DNA from 2 places in the Paenibacillus sp. Aloe-11 genome. Region 2 is predicted to be linked to the other one. Evidence: riboswitches for the same ligand, from Rfam matches in the RefSeq annotation. Region 2 holds a riboswitch; the other holds the start of a gene.
The links. Region 2 has a riboswitch for glycine ahead of gcvT (glycine cleavage system aminomethyltransferase GcvT). Riboswitches for the same ligand answer to the same signal wherever they lie in the genome.
Positions count from the first base shown of each region.

Region 1: another riboswitch for glycine. It lies ahead of WG8_RS18485 (alanine/glycine:cation symporter family protein); the one in region 2 lies ahead of gcvT (glycine cleavage system aminomethyltransferase GcvT).

Region 1 covers NZ_JH601059.1:66,064-74,358, forward strand. Annotated here, with positions in the region: gene mdcA (malonate decarboxylase subunit alpha) at 1-1,454, opposite strand, end outside; gene WG8_RS18475 (ACP S-malonyltransferase) at 1,451-2,365, opposite strand; gene WG8_RS18480 (LysR family transcriptional regulator) at 2,491-3,363, shown strand; gene WG8_RS18485 (alanine/glycine:cation symporter family protein) at 3,509-4,927, opposite strand; glycine riboswitch at 5,086-5,180, opposite strand; gene WG8_RS18490 (glycoside hydrolase family 1 protein) at 5,449-6,906, opposite strand; gene WG8_RS18495 (Gfo/Idh/MocA family protein) at 6,950-7,939, opposite strand; gene WG8_RS18500 (oxidoreductase) at 7,970-8,295, opposite strand, start outside.
Region 2 covers NZ_JH601057.1:93,343-101,637, forward strand. Annotated here, with positions in the region: gene WG8_RS17675 (BglG family transcription antiterminator) at 1-1,198, opposite strand, end outside; gene WG8_RS17680 (PTS mannitol transporter subunit IICB) at 1,281-2,759, opposite strand; gene WG8_RS17685 (DUF6055 domain-containing protein) at 3,332-5,530, shown strand; gene gcvH (glycine cleavage system protein GcvH) at 5,725-6,120, opposite strand; glycine riboswitch at 6,424-6,626, shown strand; glycine riboswitch at 6,627-6,722, shown strand; gene gcvT (glycine cleavage system aminomethyltransferase GcvT) at 6,802-7,902, shown strand; partial or broken gene WG8_RS28715 (glycine dehydrogenase) at 8,028-8,295, shown strand, end outside.

The sequences.
Region 1 (8,295 bases), on a different contig from region 2:
GGCGTTACGCCCGCAATTGCCGCGAGTGCTTTCTTTCTCTCCTCTATGCTGTCCGTCTTGTAGAGGTATGCGATGCCTTCCTCGGTGAGGACGTGGGTAACATCATCCCCGTAAATCATAACCGGCGTAATGGCAAGGCCGGATTCATCCTTCACCTTGATGGCATCCAGCGAATCCACAAATACCGGCTTTTTGTTGGCACCGTATGTTTCAACCATCTGCACGACTAATTTCCGGCCTTTGGAGAGCTCCGTCGGACGCTCGATCATGTCAAGCCAGGCAGGAGTCGCATGTCGCCGTCCCCGAGGATCATGTCCCATATTCGGCGCTCCTCCAAAACCGGACAGTCTGCCGGAAGTAACGGTAGACGAATTGCCCGCGCAGTCCATTTGTAACGTTGATCCGATAAACATATCTACAGCGAATTGGCCTGCAACCTGACACATCGCGCGGTTGGAGCGCATAGACCCGTCCTTGCCGACAAAGAACACATCTGAACGAGCCGCAATGTATTTCTCCATACCGACCTCGCCTCCAAAGCTGTGAATGCTTTCGACCCAGCCGGATTCAATCGCCGGAATCAAAGTCGGATGCGGATTCAGGGCCCAGTGCTTGGCAATCTTCCCTTTCAGGCCGAGCTGCTCGCCATAGGTCGGCAGCAGAAGCTCAATCGCCGCAGTATTAAAGCCGATGCCGTGATTAAGCGACTGCACCTGATGTTTTCCATAAATGCCCTTGATCGCCATCATGCCCATCAGGATTTGCAGTTCAGTAATATTCTGCGGATCACGGGTAAACAGTGCTTCCAGTGCGTACGGTTTGTTGGCTTGTACAATGACGTCGACCCAGGAGGCTGGAATATCGACTCTCGGCAGCTCATCCACGATTTCATTGACCTGCACGATCACGATCCCATCCTTGAAAGCGGCCGCTTCCACGATCGTCGGAGTTTCTTCCGTATTGTTTCCGGTATACAGATTGCCCTCGCGATCTGATTTGTCTGCCGCTACCAACACCACATCTGGAATAAGGTCAATGAAGAGACGTCCGAACAATTCCAAATACGTATGGATGTCACCGAGCTTAAGCGTCCCGTCATCAATCATTTGCGCAACACGCAGGCTTTGGGAGCCACTGTAGGAGAAGTCCAGCTTCCCGGCGATGCCTTTCTCGAAAATATCCAAATGTTCGGGTCTTGAAATACTGGACATAATCATATGCAGATCATGCACCTTGCCAGGATCGACTTCCAGCAGCTTTTGGGAAAGGAAGGACGCTTGCTTCTGGTTATCTCCTTCCAGGACGACCTTTGCGCCTGGCTCGATTAGCGCCTCCATCAGGTCGACGATTCGGGAGGAGTCGATGTATTTTCCGTCCAGCCACTTTTCCACCTTTCCTAACTTTTCCTGCTTTTTATCACGTTTTTGTGACCAGGATCGCAGTACTTTATTCATTCTTCTTGCTCCTTCCATTTTCTAATCAGATACTGAGTCGCTTCCAGACCGATCTCGCACACGGCGATTTGCCGGGTATCCTTGTGGGCTTGCTTGACAAGTCTGGAAAGCGTATTACCCGGCGGCATCTCGATAAAACAGTTAGCTCCCGATTCGACGCAGACAGCCGCCATATCCATCCACCGGACGGGATATGCTACGTTTAGGGCAAGGTCCTCCGCAATTTTTTCCTTGGCTGTCGTCTTTCTCCCCGTATGATTCACCAAATATGGTATTTGAGCGTCCCGCATGGAAAAAGTGTTCATTTTCAGCAATAGCTTATTGGCTACCTCTGACATCAGCGGGGAGTGTGAAGGAATCGGAACCTTCAGAAGCACTGTCTTAGCGGCCCCAAACTCCTTCGCATGCATAAAAGCTTTATTTATCCCTTCCAATGAACCGGATATGGCGATTTGCTGCTCTGCATTCATATTCGAGAGATAGACAGGCATCGTCTCGCTATGAGAAAGATCCACGGCTTGTTGAACCTCTGCCTTCGTAAGCCCAATAATCACACCCATTCCATAGCCTTCGGGGAAAGCCTCTTCCATCAACCGGGCACGGAGCCATACGATCCGCAGCGCATCCTCGAACGAGAGAACCCCCGCGATGACCGCTGCAGGAAATGCACCAATGGAATGGCCTGCCACGAATTGGGGCCGGATACCCTGCTCGATCAATCGGTAGGCTATTGCCGTCTCCTTAACGAAGAGTGCCGCCTGAATCCAGACGGTTGAGCCCATAGCCACCTCATCGTCGCGTAGTTCAGTTCCGATAACACTTGTTGCCTTTTTCACATACTCGGGTACATCCTGGAGCATTCCAGGAACCTGTGACCCCTGGCCGGGAAATGTAAAAACGATATTCAGAATCTCACCACCTTTAGCGGATTCATCTTCTCTACATTGTCAATTGTAAGAAGTGAGCAAATACCTGTAAAATATATATATTCACATATGATCGATAACCTAATGGTTATAAAGGGGATTACTTCACTATGGATTTTTTGCAGCTTAAGTATTTTCAAGTGACCTCGAAGCATGAACATGTCACACGTGCCGCAAACGAGCTGTATATCTCACAGCCTGCCCTAAGTAAAATGATTAGAAACCTGGAGACGGAATTGGGTGTGCAGCTATTTGACCGCGAAGGAAAACATATCGTACTGAATGAATATGGGAAGAAGTTTCTGAAAAGAGTGAACCAGTCGCTATCAGCGCTAGAGCAAGGCATATCCGAAGTCAAAGAAATGAAGAACGAAAAGGTAGAGGTCATTACGTTATACGTCGCCGTCGGCTCTATGCTATTGCCCGAACTTGTTGGCAAGTTTCGCGATCTCTACCCGCAAATTAGATTTAACCTGACCCAGCACCCTGCGATGATGAAGAAAGGACTGGCATACGATTTTGCGATTACGTCCGAAGAATTGGCGGACAACGAGCATGCCATCCTGCTGGAGGAGGAAATTTTGCTTGGCGTGCCAAAATCTCACCCTCTGAGCGCTCAGGACACCGTATTCCTGAAAGATCTAGAGCATGAGAAGTTTATCAGCCTTACACCTGGTCATTCGCTTAGGAAAACAACGGACCGCTTTTTTGCCCACACCCCTTTTGAACCGAACATCGTCTTTGAAAGTGATGATCCAGCTACGGTAAGAGGGTTGATCCAAACCGGGCTTGGCATCTCCTTTATTCCTTCTATCCTGTGGAAGAACGTCGTAACCGAAGACATCAAGCTGCTTCAAATCAGGGAGCCTCGATGTATGCGCACAATCTATCTGTCCTATCCTCCCGGGGAGCTGCACACCGATATAGAGAAATCGTTTTTCGAATTCATCATTATATTTTTCCAGAATATTGCTCAGCGTTGACGATTTAGATACCACTGGCTGACTACGGCATTAATGATGAGCAATTGGCTCTTTTGCGTGCATCACTGTAACATTCAAAAAGAGAGTGTCTTCAAGCCTGTGATGGCTGAAGACACTCCCTTTTGAATGTTATGACTTTCCATTTTTATGAATTGACTGTCTGTCCTTTTTCTTCTACCTGGATAGCTGCGCCTACACTGGCACCTGCAAGAATCCCCTTTTGCTTATTAGAATACAAGGAATCCATATAGGTTCGGGTTTCTGCGACTACGATGCCTGACAAGCCGAGCAGTGCAATCAGGTTGGGAAAGGCCATCATTGCGTTAAAGATATCTGCCAGCAGCCAGATGGCATCCAGCTTGATGAACGCGCCTCCGGCAACCAGGGCAATGAACAGATATCGGTATGGCTTAATCCACTTGACGCCAAGCAAATATTCAACACAGCGTTCCCCGTAGTAATTCCAGCCGAGCATGGTCGTGAACGCGAACATAATCAGAATGATCGTGAGCAGCTCTGCGCCAAGCGGGAACGCGCTGGAGAAGGCTTGCTGAGTCATCAGGCCCGCATCAGTAGGTCCGCTCCACACACCGCTTACCAACAGTGTCAGCCCGGTCATTAGACAAATAACCATGGTGTCAATAAACACGCCTGTCATGGAGATCAGCCCTTGCTCCGCAGGCCATTTGGTTTTGGCGGCTGCGGCTGCAATCGGTGCGCTTCCCAGTCCGGCCTCATTGGCAAAAATACCTCTGGCTACCCCGCTGCGCATCGCCAGCATAATGGTAGCCCCGGCAAAGCCACCCGTCGCAGACGTAGTCGAAAACGCGGAGTGCAGCACAAGTGCGATTGCGGCCGGAAGCTGGTCCGCAAACCGAATCAGTACGATGATACAAATCAGCACGTATAAGCCTGTTTTAAAAGGAACGACCTTGGTTGATACCTTGGCAATGCTTTTGAGTCCTCCAATGGTAACCAGTGCTGTAAGGGTAGCAATTATCAACGCCGTTACAATCGGCGGAACGCCAAAGCTGTTTTCGGTCGAAGACACAATGGCTTTGACCTGCGGGAACGTTCCAATGCCGAACAGCGCCACCAGCATGCCCGAAAAGGCAAACAGCATCGCCAGCGGTTTAAAGCGGCGTCCCAGACCATTTTCAATATAATACATCGGGCCACCGGAAAACTGTCCATTCCGATCCTTCACCCGGTATTTTACCGCAAGCACACCTTCCGCATATTTCGTCGCCATCCCGAAAAAGGCAGCCACGACCATCCAGAACAAGGCACCCGGCCCGCCCAGCTTAATCGCCGTCGCTACGCCGACAATACTTCCTGTGCCAACTGTAGCCGCCAACGCCGTGCTCAGGGCCGCAAAGCTGCTTACATCTCCGCTGCCTTCATTTGGGGCCTTGCCGATCAGCTTGATCGCCAAAGGCAGGCGAAATACCTGCAGCATTTTTAAACGTATGGTCAGCCACAATCCCGTTCCCATCACGAGAATGATAAGCGGCGCTCCCCATATCCAACTGCTAATCGTTTCTAACACATGTACCAAATTCATTTCAACCCGCTCCTCCAGCATATTAAAAAACAAAAAAGAGTCAAATCAGCTGATTCGACTCCTGGAGAGGTTAAAGGCACGAAAAAATACAACCCTTTTGCGCAGGTTGCTGCCACTACATAGCTTATAAAAAAATAGGGCATCCCCTGTCACAGGTTATTCGCGTCTCTGTCCTTTTGCCTGAGAGTTTAAGCAGATGTTCTCTGCCGTGCACCTTCGGCGCCCAATTAAGGGTCTCTCCAGAGTTCTGTCCGTTTACGGTCCCGCTTGCTGTAATCAGCCAAGCACCTGAGAGTTTTGCCCCTTCGGTCGGAACCTTCGTTCCATCTCCCGCAAACATCAACCAGACATATGAAATTGTTTTTTATTATACAGAAAGCTTTCAGTTTATTACAAGTGAAAAATTTGTGAAGCCCTCTGAGATACAGTCATCCGTCTGCACAAAAAAACGGGCACAGCATAGCGCATCCTTACGATGTACTCTGTTGCACCCGTCCAAGAAGATATGAAGTTACACAAAATTACAGCTCTTCACCATTCGTTGCAATTACATTTTTGTACCAGTTAAAGGAGTCTTTTTTGGAGCGTTTGAGTGTTCCATTACCGTCATCATCCAGATCGACATAAATAAATCCGTAGCGCTTGGACATCTCAGAAGTAGACATACTTACAAGGTCGATAGGCCCCCAGCTCGTATAACCGATCAGATCAACACCGTCGGCAATCGCTTCCTTCATTTGGGCAATATGCTGACGCAAGTAATCAATGCGATAGGTGTCATGCACAGAACCGTCTTCTTCCACCTTATCATACGCACCCAAGCCATTTTCCACGATGAACAGCGGCTTTTGATAGCGGTCATAAAACGTATTCAGCGTAACACGCAGCCCGATCGGATCGATTTGCCATCCCCAGTCGGAGGACTGCAGATACGGATTTTTCACGCCGCCAATCAGGTTGCCTGCTGCTTTCTCGCCTTCCGGGCCCGCAGATACGGTCAAAGTCATGTAATAGCTGAAGGAGATAAAATCGACCGTGTTATTTTTCAAAATTTCAGCATCGCCGGGTTCTGTTTGCAGAACAATATTATTTTCTTCAAAATAACGGTTCATGTAGTTGGAATATTCCCCACGGGCATGTACGTCCGTAAAGAACAGGTTCATCTGATTTTCATGCTGGGCTTTCAGTATATCCTCAGGGTTACACGTATGTGGATAGCTTTCTATACGGGCCAGCATACAGCCGATTTGAGCGCCCGGGATGATCTCATGTCCCCGTTTGGTCGCCAGTGCGCTTGCTACAAATTGATGATGCAATGCTTGATATATCGCTTGCTGTTTGTTTTCTACACGGTCAATCACCACACCGCCGCCTGTGAACGGACTCATAGTCATTACATTGATTTCATTAAAGGTCAGCCAGTATTTTACTTTATCCTTATAGCGTGTAAATACCGTTTCGGCATAATTCACGTAATGCTGTATGACTTCGCGTCCCAGCCAGCCATTATACTTTTGCGTCAGACCTAGCGGTGTTTCATAATGTGACAATGTCACCAAAGGCTCAATATCATACTTGCGCAGCTCATCAAATACATTGTCGTAAAATTGCAATCCTGCTTCATTCGGCTCGGCATCATAACCATTCGGGAAAATCCGCGACCAGTGGATGGACATGCGAAATACCTTAAAGCCCATTTCTGCAAACAAGGCGATATCTTCTTTATAGTGGTGGTAGAAGTCCACCCCTTCACGCTTTGGAAAACGGGCGTTTACTTTACCTGCCAGGATGTCTTCCAGACGTTCGGACGAAATCTCGATAGCATGATCGTTCTTGCGTTCTGCTTTGGGGACATAGGCAATCATATCTGCACTGGACAATCCCTTTCCATCTACGTCAAAAGCTCCTTCCAATTGGTTGGCCGCAGTTGCCCCGCCCCACAGGAAGTTTTTTGGAAAGCCTTTTTGCGTTTTCGCCATCGTCTAAAAACCTCTCTTCTTATATATTCAAACTTCTTTTACACTATTTCTGCTCATCCTCGAAATAAATACCATTTTGATGACGCAGCTCATTGCTGATTTTCTGAACCTCGATGCTCAATGACTTTAACTCGTCATAACGAGCCTGATCCTGTTCGGTGATGATCCGGTAAAATTCCCGCGCCTCGTGAAACATGAAATGATGAGTTTCCGGGGTGCTTACCGTATCCGTTACCTTGGTGCGAACGTCCAGTACAGACACCTCCGTAATACCGGAGACACCGCTGGAGATGAGAGTCGCCTGATCGCCGTAGATTTCCACACGGTTGGTGGTCACCGCATTTTTCCCCAGTTGAATCACCAGTGTAAAATCAGGATACGACAATAGGATCGGACCACCTAAGTCCACACCATTCTCATGCTTTTTGGCACGGTACACACCTGATGTCGGTGCTCCGAGCAAATCAATGGCAAAATAGAGCGAATAAACCCCCAAATCCAACAATGCTCCCCCGCCGTAAGACAAGGAAAAAATATTGGGAACATCTCCTGACAGCAATTGATCGTACCGGGAGGAAAATTGCATGGAATACAAGGAGCCTCCCTGGATGCTGCCCACACGCTTCACGTTGTCCTTCAGCCGCAAAAAGTTTGGCTCATGAATATGACGGACTGCTTCCAGCAAGTAACAGCCATTCTGGTCAGCCAGTTCGTACGCATCCCGCAATTCTTGCTCGGTCAGGCTGATTGGTTTTTCAACAATCGCATGCTTGCCATGCTCCAGAAACAGACGGGCCTGCGATATATGCAAGGAATTTGGCGTAGCGATATAAATGGCATCAATATCGGATTTAGCCATCTCTTCCAGACTGTCATACAACGTAATATTATCAAGCTGGCATGCTGCTGCAAACGCTTCACCCTTGTCCCGATTACGGACAAACAGGGCTGTAATCTCCCATTCTCCAGCTTCTTTTACGGCTTTAACCCACTCCTGGCTGATCCAGCCAGTTCCAATCATTCCAAGCTTCATAGGTTGTAACTTCCTTTCCTGATGGTAGGTCTATCGCCGGAAATCAACGATGGACGGGGAAGGCTGCTTAAAGCCGCTTTCCAAAATCTCTATCGTAAGCAAAATATCCTCGTCCGGAACCAGCTTGGGTGTACCGTGCACGATAGACTCATACAGCGAGTCGTACAGTCGTCCATAATCTCCTGTCGGCGTAGGCAATAATTCTTCGACAGCTTCACTGCTGCCAGAAGGTACGTATTTAAGCTTGCCGTAGGAGGCTGGATCGTCCAGACCAAAACCCTCGGCATCCGGGGTTTTGCCTGCTTTCAGCCAGGCTTCCTGCTGGTCATCTCCCCATTTGACAAAGCTGCCTTTTG
Region 2 (8,295 bases):
AATGCATGACGAGAAATCCGATCTCTTCATCTGGTACTTCCATGTCTGTCATGTCTGCGGCAGCCTTTTTCACCGAGTCGAACAAGCTGCCGTAATCCTTGCGGATTTGCTGAAGGAGGGGGTTGCGGATCGACTTGCCTTCCTTCAAACGTTTGAGTACCGGAGCCATATGGGCAATCAGCCCTTCACGTAGAACGCGATCCTCTGCCAATGGCGTGTCTGTCTCTTCCTCCACACGGCAAATCAACTCATGAACGGTCTCCAGCAGTACGAGATCATCCAGCGGCAGCAGCCGGGTGGAATGATCCTCGGCATCACGAAACAACAGCCTGAAATAAGATCGTTCCGGCTCTGGAAACTCAATATCCAGCGCCTCTGACAATTCCGTGCATATGCGTTCCACCATGGCCGCGCGCAGCATGATATTCTCGTCCGAATCTGTTTTCGAATACGAGAGACGATGATCCACAACATACCCGAGTCGCAGACGTGCTAGCGAAACACAAATTTGAATCAGCAGCTCCATATATTTGCTTTCCACCATGTTTTCCAGCCATTGATCATGGGGCTGCCAGAGAGTATTTTCCACGGTCAGCAGATTCTCTCTGCCAATCATCTCCAACAATTTGTCGGCGACATGTGTCACAGGACGAAGCTCCTCCCGACTGGAAAACAAATCTGATTCATCCAAATATTCGAGAGCCAGCTCGGAAATCGCCCGTCTTTTGTCCATCTCCCGGCCTGTAATCTCGACACCGTATCCGCGTCTGCGCACAAGCACGAGTCCCCGTTCCCCGATCCAGCCTTGCAATTCGTCCAGATCATGGCTGACAGTAGTGACCGTGACCTTCAAATCAGAAGCCAGCGCCAGCAGCTTGATCGGCTCCTGTGCATCCAGCAGCATACAAAGAACCACGATCTTTCTTTCCTCAGCCGAATATTCGTCCGACTTCGTATGCATCAATTGCTCCCGCAGGCTTGCAAGCTGAGCCGGGTTGGCATCCACATAGATACCGATGCCTGATTTTTTCTCCAGCTTTACCTCATGAGCCGCCAGCCAATGCTCGACTGCGCCGAGTTCACGGTGAACTGTCCTTGTGCTGACATTGATCTTCTCGGCAATTTCCCCGGCCGTAACCTCTTGGGACTGCTCCAAAAGATATTCCACGATGTCAGATTGTCGTTTCGTAATATTCATAAGCGCATACCGTTCCTTCCCAAGCTCTCATCCCTTCAGCAGGAAATACAAACTGTACACAGACGACCTGACTTTACGGGAATTAAGAATCGGATTTCAGACGTTCCACCAGCGCTTCGTACTCAGGACTTTTCAGGAAATTGTCAATGGAAATGTGCTCAGCATTCGGGGCTACCGTTTTAGCCCGTTCTGTCAACGTTTTTTGCGTAATAACAATATCCGCGTCCTGTGGAATTTCACTGATTGCCGTGTTCGTTACCGTAACGTCCACACCCGCCTGCTTCATTTTTTTGCGTAAAATCGAGGCGCCCATAGCGCTTGAACCCATACCTGCATCACAGGAAAAGACGATCTTGTTAACTTCTGATTTATCCTTCAGCATTCGATCTGCGGCAATCTCGGCAGCACGATCAGATTCGCGGTTATCTTCCGTTACAGCGGCGTTAGCGCTTGCACCCCTGCTTTGATTTTTCATATCTTTCATGCGGGATGCAGCTTCCTCCAGCCCCTCTTCTTTTTGCTTACCTGTCTTGAGAAGTACTGCTGCAACAGCAAAGGCTACGACCGCACCAGCTATCACACCGCTCAGCATCGGCAAATATCCGCCTTTTGGTGTCATCAGGAAATAAGCGATGATACTCCCCGGTGAAGGAGCAGCAACCAGTCCGGCACCTGTCAACATGAAGCAGAAGGTTCCTACAACGCCCCCTGCTATAGCAGCAAGAATCAGAATCGGCTTCATCAAAATGTAAGGGAAATAAATTTCATGAATCCCGCCGAAAAAATGAATGATGACTGCACCAGGAGCCGACGACTTCGCAGAGCCTTTACCGAACAGACAGTATGCCAGCAAAATACCAAGCCCCGGCCCAGGGTTGGATTCAAGCATGAACAAAACGGATTTGCCTGTTCTTGCAGCTTCCTCCAGCGCAATTGGACTCAATACTCCGTGATTCAGTGCGTTGTTTAGAAATAATACTTTTCCGGGCTCAATAATGAGGTTGACGAGCGGCAAAAGCCCTGCGTTCACGAGGAACTGTACCCCTGCTGACAACACTTGGCTGATAATTTGTACAAACGGGCCAATTGCCACATGGGCAAGCAGTGCTAGAATGGCACCGATAATCCCGGCCGAGAAATTATTGACCAGCATTTCAAAGCCTGATCTGACTTTGCCTTCAATAGCCTTGTCGAACTTCTTCAATACCCATGCAGCGAGCGGACCTGCTACCATCGCGCCCAGGAACATCGGGATGTCTGCTCCCACAATGACACCCATCGTCATAATGGCCCCGATCACACCTCCGCGCTGTCCGTGAATCATCGTGCCACCTGTGTAACCAATCAGCAGTGGCAGCAAATAATTTTTCATCGGATCAACCAGTTGGGCAAAACCCTCGTTCGGGAACCATCCGGTTGGAATAAAGAGTGCCGTGATCAACCCCCACGCGATAAAGGCTCCCATATTGGGCATAACCATACCGCTGAGAAAACGGCCAAAACGCTGTACGGCGACGCGAGCGCCTCCATTTGAATTGGACTTTGCGTCCACTGTGCTCATATTCATATCCTCCTTGTTGGTAATAGCAACACTACCTTTTCTCAAGATTCATACTAAATGACAGCGTTATCTTCATCAACGAAATGAAAACGTACTTTCGTCATGAACGTTGATGACAACATTTAAATTTAAATTAACGATAAGGTATTTTACCCTGCATAATTCTTCTTAATATGGCCTGTAACTATAGAAATTAGTCGGAAATCCATACTGTCATTTGTACTACTCTTACAAGGAGACAAGCCTCTTAATAGAAGAAAACACACGTAATTACGTCTGCCCAAAAAACAACAAAAAGTGGGGCTTATCTGATTGTCCCATTTCTATAGTTTCCCTATTGAAATTTCTTCTTTTTTCTGCTTGGAAATATAAACTATAAAATTGAATATTAATACATTAATGTATTCACTTTTCATTTTGTCAACCGATAAAAATAATAGGAGAACTCTTTTTTCCTGAAATGAAGAGAAAGGGGGTGCATTGACAACGCTCAAAGAGCATGGCTTATAAAGACCATGAACAGAAAAAGGATTTGCAAAACAAAATGAGGGTTACACAGAAAGGAGAAAAAAATGAAGAAGAAACATGTGACAAGAAAAACAAGAAAAGAGCGTGCGCTTGCAGCAGGAGTGAGTGCCTTGGCCATGACACTGGCATTTACCGGGGGGCTGTCTCTGCATACGCAGAGCGTATCGGCTCAAAGTGAGCCGGAAGTAGAAATGGTTGCCGATTCACTTAGCGAGAGCCGAAATGTGGTAGAAGCAACTTACGCGGTAGAAACAGCCTACGCGGTACAAGCAGCCTACTCTGTACGCGGTGTTCATAATGATGCGGAAGTGATTTCCAGATCAAATGCCAATGTATACGAATCGGAGCATTTTCAGTTCCTATGGGGCAACGGCGGGGAATCTAAAAAAGTAACCAAGGCTTTCCTGGAGGGAAATGCAAAGATTTTGGAGGATAACTGGGATTTATTCATAAATAAGCTTAAAATGACACCGCCTACCCGTTCGACTCATGAGTGGATACGCGATAATAAAGATTACAAGGTCAACGTGGTCATTCTGGGAACCGGGCTTCATCTCTACGAGGGGGGATGGGCTTTTGCCGGACTTGACTCAGAGGGGTATCCATATTTGATGTGCACTCCGGATGCCATGAGTCCCAGAGTGCAGCCAGGTTTGCCAGTCCCTCATGAATTTGGACATGTAGTACAATTTGCCCAAGGAAACAACAGCTGGAGAGGAAATGATTACCTTGGCCCTTGGAGCGAAGCGGTGGGCAACTGGTTCCGCGAGGAATACACGTCCAGTGATGCTTATAAACAACAGTCAGGTACGGAGGGAGCAACCGACTTTTCCGCTCTATATTTACGCGCAAGCACGTTGACCGCCGTAAATGGGCGGGCATATTACGAAGCCTGGCCGCTCCTGAAATACCTTGAGGAAAATCCAGATGGCTTACCGGGTTACGGATCGGGTTTTGTCGCAAAGCTGCTGCAGTCCGGGAAACCGGAAAACCCAACGGAGTCCATCTATGAGGTGATCCAAAGAATTAATCCTCAAGTAAAGGTGCAAGAGATGATTGGCCGATTTGCCAGCAGAATGGCTACTTTTGATTTCCGTAATCAGAAGCTCTACAAACGCAATGTCGAGAACATGCTCAGGTACGGAGAGCTATATTGGCAGCAGTATTATACGATGATGCTTAAAGTGGATGGAAGTGATAATGTCTATACCATTCCTTCTGAGCGTGCCCCTCAGGCTACCGGCTACAACATCATCCCGCTTGATGCAAAGATTCCTGCAAACGCTTCCTCCACCACAGTACGAGTCAAATTGGATGGCTTGGCTAAAGCAAACGGTGCTGGCTGGCAAGCATATCTTATCGTTGAAAATAAGAATGGAAAAAGCCGGTACAGCCGTTCTTTCGGTAACGGGGAATCCGTCCAGGAAGAAGTCTTTAACGGGGAAAAAGCTTATTTGAGCGTAGCGGCAACCCCTACGTTGGAAAGCATGCAAAAAACCAAAATAGGTATTGGAAGCTGGCAAAGAAAGTTCTCCGAAAAAAATATTCCGTTTGAATCCAAACCGCAATATCCTTATCAAGTCACCTTGGAAAATGCTGAACCGCAAATGCGCAAGGTTGAAGAAAGTACCGGCATCAGGGGGCATGTACACAGAAATGGCGGAGGTTTCGTAGCCGACACCGCTCGGGTCGATGATAGTGTCTATGTGGCTAAGAATGCCAAGGTTCTTGACAGTGCAACCGTGACCGGGAATGTCCGCATTGAAGATTTTGCTGTGGTGCGCGGTGCCGCAAGAGTAAGCGGCTCAGCCAAGATTACAGACTATGCGCTGGTGCGTGGAAGCGCCCAGATCGGCGAATCCGCTACCCTAAGCGGGTATGCGATTGCAGACGGTTCTGCAAAAATAACAGGTCATAGTCATGTAGGGGATCAAGCCGTTGTTACTGAACAAGCAGAAGTTTCGGAATATGGACAGGTGGTTGAAAGCGCTTTAGTTAAGGGGTATTATACGGTGAGCGGTCATGCCATAGTTAAGGGGCTTTCGATTGGTCACGGTGGGGCCAGCAAGCGAGAACATGGAGGAGCCACCGGACAGGCCGTTACTTACGGCGATTTCTTCGATGATATGGGATATACCATAAGTAGCGGTTCCTTTGCAGGCTATGAAAGTTTGGAGGCATCTGTGAAAAATTTCAGGGACGGTTATGCCCGATCAGACGGCAAGGGCGGCTATATGCGCTAAAATGGCCAGTCCGCAGACTAGAGTTTAAACGCCGGATACCGGCATGAACAAAACGAAAAATATGTGATATAAAATGACCTCATCCTCCACTTGACACTTTACTGTGGAATATGAGGTCATTTTTGGCTATTCAACACAGCAACTTACAAATTTCAGATCGAAACGTCATAATTCGACACGATATGACTTTATTATTACCCTTCGGCAGTCAATCTCTCGTACTCATCCGCAGACAATAGCTTGCCCAGAGCTTCCTCCACATCGTTGCTGATCTCGACCTCGATCATCCAGCCTTTTTCATAGGGAGACTCGTTCACCAGCTCAGGCGTAGTTTCCAACGTTTCATTCACCCTTAATATGATTCCCGTCACCGGAGCAAACAAATCGGATACCGTCTTCACCGATTCAATCGTACCAACCTCCGCTCCTTGTTCAATTGCTGCTCCCTCCTCAGGCAACTCCACAAAAACAATGTCACCCAGTTGGTGCTGTGCAAAATCTGTAATACCGATTCGAACCTTTCCATCCTCTATACGCTCAACCCATTCATGCTCCTCCGTATACCAAAGCTGCTGTTTCACTTCGCTCATCCTGCTTCCGCCTCACTTCCAAGGGAATGTAATTGCTTCTGCCCACCTATACTAGACAGGTTAAGATTATGACAACAAGAATACCTATGTCAATAATACTAACAAAAATACTTCATATCACTGTAAAAAGCGTTGTAAACCAAAATATGACAAGGTATAACAAACGCTTACATATCCTTATTTATGTATTAAATGTTTTTTAGATTGATTTTCATGACATTTTTATTGACATTTTGAATGAATTTGCGTATTAATGGGTTATAGCCAATGCTTGTGGAAACACCCCGACAACTGCAAACGCGGATGAACGCGGAGGGAGAGACTGCCAGGATTCGCATAGCTATTATCGCTTGTAAGACAGTGCTGTGAGACAGAGGCACATGCGAATCGGAGCAAGTTTTGTTGCTGGCATAACCCGGTAACAGTATTTGTTTCCAAAGGTAGCGCCGAAGGAGTAAACCTGCACGGCAGGTGAATCTCTCAGGCAAAAGGACCTCTGCCGGACGCATCTCTGGAGAGCATTCGCGATGAAGCGGATCACCCAAGAGGAAACCTGGTACACACCGGGGTAACTTTCAGGTATCAAGGACAGAGCTGAAAAAAGAGTATAGACCGCCGTCTATACGTTTTTTTCGGCCTGTCTTTTTTGTTTAGCCGATAATACCGGATAGGAGTGGAAAAATGACTAACTTGCGCAAAACGCCGCTGTATTCTTCTTACGGGACGCTGCCCGGAGTCCGTTGCATTGACTTTGGAGGCTGGGAGCTCCCTGTGCAGTTTAGCGGCATTCAAAAGGAGCATGAGGCCGTCCGCCAACATGCGGGATTATTCGATGTATCGCATATGGGCGAGTTTTTGGTTGAAGGCAAAGAAGCCCAAGCTTTTCTGCAACAGGTAACGACGAACGATGTCAGCCAGTTGGAACCGGGTCAGGCCCAGTACTCGCTCTTGTGTTACCCTGATGGTGGTGTGGTGGATGACCTGCTTGTGTACTGCAAAGGACCGGAGCGCTACATGCTTGTTGTCAATGCCTCCAACATCGACAAGGATTGGGATTGGCTTATGCGCCACGTGCCTGCATCCGTTCATCTCGAAAATGTGTCGGATGCCATAGCATTGCTGGCGTTGCAAGGCCCGGAAGCAGCGCGTATTATGGCAGCCGTGACAGATACGGATATAACCAATCTGGTCTCCTTCCGATTCCGTGAGAACGTGCAGCTGTTCGGAGTGAAAGCACTCGTCTCCCGCACCGGATATACAGGTGAAGATGGTTTTGAAATGTATATACCTGCAGCGGAAGCAGCGGCTGTATGGGAAGGATTGCTTCGCGCAGGTGAGTCGTATGGTCTGATTCCCGCCGGGCTTGGTGCCCGGGATACGCTGCGCTTTGAGGCACGGCTGCCCTTGTACGGACAAGAGCTATCTGCCACGATTTCACCGCTTGAGGCTGGCTTGGGCTTTTTCGTTAAGCTGGGCAAGGGAGATTTTATCGGCAGAGAAGCGCTGCAGCGCCAGAAGGAGCAAGGTATTCCCCGCAAGCTGATCGGACTGGAATTGCTGGATCGCGGTATCCCGCGCGCCCATTACCCGGTATTCGCGGAAGGACAGCAAATCGGTGAGGTTACAACGGGAACCCAATCGCCAACCTTAAAACGCAATCTGGGTCTGGCCTTGGTGGACAGCCGGTTTAGCGCCCTATCCACACCGCTGGAGGTCGAGATCCGTGGCAAACGCCTGCGCGCCGAGGTGGTAGCAGCGCCTTTTTATAAACGTTCACGCTGATCCTAGACTCTTTTCATTTCTATAAAGCGAACAAGGAGATATGGACTTCTGGATTTTCCAGTTCACGATTATGTATTAGCCAATTTACGACTTTACATTTTGCTTTTCGAAAGGAGCCAGAACCTATGAAGCAGCATCGCTATCTGCCCATGACCGAACAGGACCAAACCGAAATGCTGCGTGTGGTCGGCGTATCGTCCATTGACGATTTATTTAGTGATATTCCAGCAGAAATCCGATATCAGGGCGAGCTGCCCATGTCCTCTCGACTGGACGAAAGAGCCTTAACCCGCCATCTGGCCGAGCTGGCCGGGCATAATGCCAACACAGACACACATGTCAGCTTTCTTGGTGCAGGGATTTATGATCATCATATTCCGTCCGTCATTCAGC